DNA from 3 places in the Kitasatospora sp. NPDC058048 genome. Region 2 is predicted to be linked to each of the others. Evidence: riboswitches for the same ligand, from Rfam matches in the RefSeq annotation. Region 2 holds a riboswitch; each other region holds the start of a gene.
The links. Region 2 has a riboswitch for thiamine pyrophosphate ahead of ACFVVA_RS13130 (purine-cytosine permease family protein). Riboswitches for the same ligand answer to the same signal wherever they lie in the genome.

Region 1: it holds a riboswitch for thiamine pyrophosphate, as region 2 does, so the genes downstream of both, thiO (glycine oxidase ThiO) here and ACFVVA_RS13130 (purine-cytosine permease family protein) in region 2, are expected to answer to the same signal.
Region 3: it holds a riboswitch for thiamine pyrophosphate, as region 2 does, so the genes downstream of both, thiC (phosphomethylpyrimidine synthase ThiC) here and ACFVVA_RS13130 (purine-cytosine permease family protein) in region 2, are expected to answer to the same signal.

Annotation. Positions count from the first base shown of each region.
Region 1 is NZ_JBHVRT010000047.1:12,985-15,240, forward strand. It holds gene thiS (sulfur carrier protein ThiS) at 1-114, opposite strand, end outside; gene thiO (glycine oxidase ThiO) at 111-1,286, opposite strand; TPP riboswitch at 1,290-1,402, opposite strand; gene ACFVVA_RS35280 (NAD(P)/FAD-dependent oxidoreductase) at 1,486-2,256, shown strand, end outside.
Region 2 is NZ_JBHVRT010000010.1:9,147-11,402, reverse strand. It holds gene ACFVVA_RS13135 (S1C family serine protease) at 1-702, opposite strand, end outside; TPP riboswitch at 959-1,103, shown strand; gene ACFVVA_RS13130 (purine-cytosine permease family protein) at 1,096-2,256, shown strand, end outside.
Region 3 is NZ_JBHVRT010000035.1:70,675-72,930, forward strand. It holds gene thiC (phosphomethylpyrimidine synthase ThiC) at 1-1,355, opposite strand, end outside; TPP riboswitch at 1,350-1,484, opposite strand; gene ACFVVA_RS30705 (PKD domain-containing protein) at 1,720-2,256, shown strand, end outside.

The DNA of each region.
Region 1 (2,256 bases), on a different contig from region 2:
GGTGTTGGCGGCGCTGACGGCGGCCACCACCTCGGCGAGGGTGGTCGTGGCGGACACCCGGCGGGGCTCGCCGTTGACGGTCAGGGCGATCTCGTTCGGGGCGATCTCGGTCATGCGGAGGCCTTCGCAGCGGGGGGTTCGGGGGAGAAGCGCAGGGGCGTGAACGGCCTTGCCGTTTCGGGGACTTCACCGGTGGCCAGGTACTCGGAGACCAGGTCGGCGGTCACCGGGGTGAGCAGCACGCCGTTGCGGTAGTGGCCGGTGGCGGCGACCAGCCCGGGCAGTGACGTCGGGCCGAGCAGCGGGGCGTTGTCCGGCGATCCGGGGCGCAGCCCGGCGGAGGTCTCCAGCAGCGGGAGTTCGGTGATTCCCGGGACCAACTCGTGGGCGTCGCGCAGGAGTTCGTACACCCCGCCGGCGGTGACGGTGGTGTCGTAGCCCTGCTCCTCGGTGGTCGCGCCGACCACCAGCTCGCCGTTCTCCCGGGGCACCAGGTACAGGTGCCGGCCGCGGACCACGGCGCGGACGTTGCGGGACAGGAACGGGCGGTAGGCGTCCGGGACGTGCAGCCGCAGCACCTGCCCCTTCACCGGGCGGATCGCGGGCAGCACACCGTCGGGCAGGCCGGGCAGCCGGTGGCTGTGCGGCCCTGCGGCGAGGACGACCTGCCCGGCGCCCACCCGTTCCCCGGTCGAGAGCCGGGCACCGGTCGCGCGGCCGCCCTCGACCAGCAGCTCGACGGCCTCGGCGCGGTGCAGCAGGACGTTCGCGTTCTCGCAGGCGGCGGCCAGGGCGGTGAGCAGGCGCCGGGGGTCCACCTGGTGGTCGTCCGCGACGTGCAGGCCGCCGCGCACGCCGGGGGCGAGCATCGGCTCCAGCCTGCGGGCCTCCCGGCCGGTCAGCCAGGTCGAGTCCAGACCGAGCCGCTGGTGGAAGGCGTGCAGCTCGCGCAGTTCCTCGCGGTCGTCGGAGTCCAGCGCCACGGCGACGGTGCCGCAGCGGCGGTAGCCGGTGTCCCGGCCGCCGCTCGCCTCGGAGAGCTCGGCGGCGAAGGCCGCGTACCGCTCGTTCGAGGCCATCCCGAGGCGGAGCAGCGGCTCCTCGCCGTACTGCAGCTCGGTGACCGGGGCGAGCATCCCGGCCGCGACCCCGGCGGCCCCGCCGCCGGGGGAGGGGTCGACCACGATCACGTTCCGCAGCCCGCGCTGCGCGGCGCGCCAGGCGACGGCGAGGCCGATGACGCCCCCGCCGATCACCAGCACGTCGGCGTGGGCGCCTGATGGCAAGCGTGACAAAGCTGCTCTTCTCCCTTCGCCGGTATGACCCGGATCAGGTTCGGACGGTCGCAGGCCGTGCCAGCCCGCCTCTCAGCCCGGTGCGCCAGGCTCCCGTGTGGTGCCCCCACCTTAACGCCGGGGGTCGGCCCGGCCGAAGGCCCGTACAGCGGGCGGACGGCCCGCAGGCCGCCGCGTCGCGCTGAGTACAGTGACGGGCGTGGCAGAGCTGAGCGGAACGGATCGGGTGGTCGTCGTCGGAGCCGGGCTGGCCGGGGCGCAGTGCGCCCTCAAGCTGCGGCAGGGCGGCCGGCAGGGGCCGATCGCGCTGGTCGGCGAGGAGCCGCACGCGCCGTACGACCGGCCGCCGCTCTCCAAGGACGTGCTGCTCGGCAAGGCCGACTCCACCGCCCTGGACATCGACTACGGGCAGCTCGGCATCGAGCTGCTCACCGGCCGCCGGGCCACCGGCCTGACCCCCGGCGTGCTGCACACCGACGGCGGCGACCTCCCGTACGGCTCGCTGGTGATCGCCACCGGCGCCGTCCCGCGGGCCCTGCCCGGCGCCGAGCGCGCGCACCTGCTGCACACCCTGGACGACGCCCTGGCGCTGCGCGCGCTGCTGCGCCCCGGGCTGCGGCTGGTACTGGTCGGCGCGGGCTGGATCGGCGCCGAGGTGTCCACCGCGGCCCGAGCGGCGGGCTGCGAGGTGACCGTGGTCGAGGCCGGCCCGGCGCCGCTGCCCGGCGCGCTGCCGACGGAGGTCGGCTCGGCGATGGCCGCCTGGTACGCCGGGGCCGGGGTCGACCTGCGCTGCGGGGTCGGCGTGGCCGCCGTCGAGCCCGGCGCGGTGCTGCTGGCGGACGGCTCGCACCTGCCCGCCGACGAGGTGGTGGTCGGCATCGGGGCCCGCCCCGCGACCGGCTGGCTGGCCGGCTCCGGGGTCGAGCTGGACGCGGCCGGCGCCGTCGTGGTGGACGGG
Region 2 (2,256 bases):
GCCCGCCGGGCCGCCGGGGTAGCCCGCGCCGCCGGAGGTGGAGTCGTGGGTGGGGCCCCAGCCGCCGAGCGGCTGACCGGCCCCGAAGGGGTGGTGGCCGTGCGCGGCGGGGGCGGCGGGCGCGACCGGAGCGGCGCCGTAGCCCTCGTGCGCGGCGGGGGCGGCGGGCACGGCCGGAGCGGCGCCGTAGCCCTCGTGCGGGCCGGCCGCCGGGACGCCGTGGGTCGGGGTGGCGTACGGGTTGTCGGCCGTCGGCGGCAGCGCCGGGGCGGACGCGGCGGCCGGGGCGGGCGCGGCGGCCGGGGCCACCGGAGCCTGCGGGGCGGGCGGCAGGACCGGCGGCGGCGCGTCGATGTAGCCGGTGGCCGGGTCGACGGCCGGCTGCTCGGCGGCGGGCGCCGCGGGGGCCGCGGGGGCCTCCGGTGCGGGCACCTTGGTGAAGGCGACGGTGGGCTTGTGCCCGCCCTCGGCCGGGACACCCTCGGCCGGGACACCCTCGGCCGCGACGGCGTCGACGGGCGGCGCCGCCTCGACGGGGGCGGCCTCGACGGCGCCCGACTCCGGTTCGGGCACCCGCCGGAAGGCCATGGTCGGCTGGTGCCCACCCTGAGCGGGGCCTTCGGAAGCGGACTCGGCCGCCCCCGGCCCGGCGGGCTGCTCCCCCTGCGGCCCGGTGGGCCCAACCTCGCGCTCGGTGCTCACGGACGACCTCCATAGCTGGCAGAACCAAGGACCATAGTTTTTCGCACTGTCGATTCGATTGCCGTAAGGACCCCTCTGAAGAACTCATAAGAATCCTTAGCCGACGCAGACGCCGGCACCCGACACCGGCACCGACACCGGCACCGACGCCGGTACCGACGGCCGAGGCTCCCCTCCCCCGCCGGGCGTCCCGCGATGCGGACCGCGCACCCTCGGCCTTGGGCGATCGCCCCCGTGCCGGTTAGCCTGTCGCTCCAAACTGACACGCGGGAGCTTGGACCCACCAGGCTGAGAGTGCGCATGTCGACCGTACGCCACACGAGTGACGGACGGTCGAGGGGGCGCTGACCGCCGGAACCTGTCCGGGTAATGCCGGCGTAGGGAGTATCGGCCATGCCGCCTGCTTCGCCATCCTCTTCTTCGGGCGCGAACGTTCCCGCCCCCGGCGCGGACGCCTCCGCCGCGGGCGCGACCGCCCTCCTGGAGCGCCCCGAGCACGTCGAAGCGCCCCTGGTGCTGGACACCGAGCCGCCGCGCACGCTGCGCTTCCGGGACCACTTCGCGCTCTGGATGAACCTGGGCGTCAGCCTGATCGGCTTCTCCACCGCCGCCACCGTGCTCGGCGCCCCCGGCAGCGAGCTGTCGCTCGCCGCCGCGGTGACCGCGATCACGGTCGGTACGGCGGTCGGCACCGCGATGCTCGGCGTGGCCTCGCTGATCGGCGCCCGCACCGGCGCCCCCGCGATGGCGAACCTGCGCGGGCTGTTCGGCACCCGGCTGTCGTACCTGCCGACGGTGCTGAACATCGTGCAGTGCATCGGCTGGGGCGTGTTCGAGCTGCTGACCATCTCGGCGGGCGCGCAGACCGTCGCGCACACCACCGGCTACCGCTGGCTGTTCGTCCTGCTCGCGGGCGCGCTGACCACGGCGCTGACGATCTGGCCGCTGGGCTCGATCGCGGTGCTGCGCCGCTTCGTGGCCGGGGCGGTCGCGGTGGCGATGGTGTACTTCACCGTCCAGCTGGGCCGCCAGGGCGTGCCGGACCCGGGGGCGGGCAACTGGCACGGCTTCCTGGGCGCCACCGACGCGATGATCGCGGTGTCGGTCTCCTTCGTCCCGCTGGCCGCCGACTACACCCGGCACTCGCGCACCCCGCGCTCGGCGTTCTGGGGCAGCTTCTCCGGCTACACGATCGCCCAGGTCTGGTGCTACGTGCTCGGCCTGATGGCGCTGCTGCAGTCGGACGGCGATCCGAACCGGATCTTCGACTCCTTCCTCGGGGTCTGGGCCGGCTGGCTGTTCCTGCTGGTGCTGGTGCTGCGCGAGACGGACCAGTCCTTCGCCAACGTGTACTCGACGGCGATGTCGGTGCAGAACCTGCTGCCGAAGGTGGACCGCCGGGTGCTCTCCGGCACGATCGGCGTGCTGATCACCGTGCTGGCGCTGCGGATCGACGAGTTCACCGACACCTACTACGGCTTCCTCGGTCTGATCGGCTCGGTGTTCGTGCCGCTGCTGGCGGTGCTCGTGGTGGACTACTTCCTCGGCGCCGGG
Region 3 (2,256 bases), on a different contig from region 2:
CACCAGGCGATCATCGCCGCGCCGATGCCCGAGGTGATGTGGTCGTAGCCGGGGGCGACGTCCGTGGTCAGCGGGCCGAGGGTGTAGAACGGCGCCTCGTCGCAGATCTCCTTCTGGAGATCCATGTTCTCCTTGATCTTGTTCATCGGGACGTGGCCCGGGCCCTCGATCATCACCTGGACGTCGTGCTCGCGGGCGATCCGGCCGAGCTCGCCGAGGGTCTTCAGCTCGGCGAACTGCGCCTCGTCGTTGGCGTCCGCGATCGAGCCCGGGCGCAGGCCGTCGCCGAGCGAGAAGGTGACGTCGTAGCTCGCGAGGATCTCGCAGAGCTCCTCGAAGTTGGTGTAGAGGAAGTTCTCCTGGTGGTGGGCCAGACACCAGGCCGCCATGATCGAGCCGCCGCGCGAGACGATGCCGGTCTTGCGGCGCGCGGTGAGCGGGACGTAGCGCAGCAGCACGCCGGCGTGGACGGTCATGTAGTCGACGCCCTGCTCGCACTGCTCGACGATCGTGTCCCGGTAGACCTCCCAGCTCAGCTCCTCGGCCCTGCCGTCCACCTTCTCCAGGGCCTGGTAGAGCGGCACGGTGCCGATCGGCACCGGGGAGTTGCGCAGGATCCACTCACGGGTGGTGTGGATGTTGCGGCCGGTGGAGAGGTCCATGACGGTGTCCGCGCCCCAGCGGGTGGCCCAGGTCATCTTCTCCACCTCCTCCTCGATCGAGGAGGTCACGGCGGAGTTGCCGATGTTGGCGTTGATCTTCACCAGGAAGTTGGTGCCGATGACGGCCGGCTCCACCTCCGGGTGGTTCACGTTGACCGGGATGACGGCCCGGCCGCGGGCCACCTCGGCGCGCACGTACTCCGGCGCCAGACCCTCGCGCAGCGCCACGAACTCCATCTCCGGCGTCACCACGCCCCGCTTGGCGTAAGCGAGTTGGGTGACGGCGGCGCCATCGCGGCCACGCAGCGGGCGACGCGGCCGACCGGGGAAGACGGCGTCCAGGTTGCGCAGGTTCCCGCCGCGCGGCGAGGTGTGCTTGATCCCGTCGTCCTCGGGGCGCGGCTCGCGGCCGTCGTACTCCTCGACGTCGCCGCGCTGGCGGATCCAGGCGTCCCGCAGGGCGGGCAGGCCGCGCCGCACATCGGGCTCGAAGGACGGGTCGGTGTACGGGCCGGAGGTGTCGTACAGCGGGACGGACCCGCCGTTGCTGAGCCGCACCTCGCGGTACGGAACGCGCAGGTCGGGGCGCGACCCCTCGCGGTAGGCCTTGCGCCAGGCCGGGGTCGGGTAGCCGGTGCGCTCGCTGCTGGGGGCGCCCTGGGCAGACTGCGGCTGTGCTTCGAACGTGGTCATCTGACCTCTACTCCCTACGCCGGCATTACCCGGTCAGGTTCCTGCGGTCGACGCAGCCGTCGGTCCGTCCGTCGACGTCCCGGTCAGCGTCCTCTCAGCCCGGTGCTCCGAGCTCCCGCGTCGCAGGCGGTGTTGCCTGCACACGACGCCCAACACCGTAGCGAGCCGATCGCCGCAGGTCCAGAGCGCCCCACCCTGCCCGGTCGGCCGCACCGACCGGGCCCCGCGGCCGGACCTGTCCCACCCCGCCCCCATAATGCTCACCGATACTCCGCAGACACTCCATCAGGGCGTGCACGGCCCAACCGGATCGGCGCCCGCTCAGGGGTTTCACGGCTTTGACAACTTTTGGGGGAAATGCACCGTGCGCATCCGTCACGCGGCCGGCCTGAGCGCCGCCGTGGTCTCCGCGGTGGTGGGCCTGCCACTGCCCGCGGCCGCGGCCGAGCCGGCCGCCGTCCTCTACGTCCAGGGCGGTCTCTGCAAGGACAGCGGCCCGGGCACCCAGGCCCAGCCGCTCTGCACCGTCCAGGCCGCCGCCGACCGGGTACTGCCGGGCCAGACCGTGGAGGTCGCGCCCGGCACCTACCCCGAGGACGTGACCGTCCGGCGCTCCGGCGAGCCCGGCAAGCCGATCACCTTCCGCGGCACCGGCCGCATCGGCAAGCTGCCGTCCCTTCCGGGCAGGACGTCGACCTTCCCGGTCATCGCCGGACCGCTGCGGCAGCCGGTGACGATATCCGGCCAGCACGACGTCGTGTTCTCCGGCTTCGACGTCACACACTTCGAGCTCGACGGCGTCAGCCGGGTCGAGCTCTCCGGCAACTGGATCGAGCAGCGGGACGACAAGATCGTCCGTCCGGCTGTCGCCGTCACCGGCGCCAGCGACCACGTGCGCATC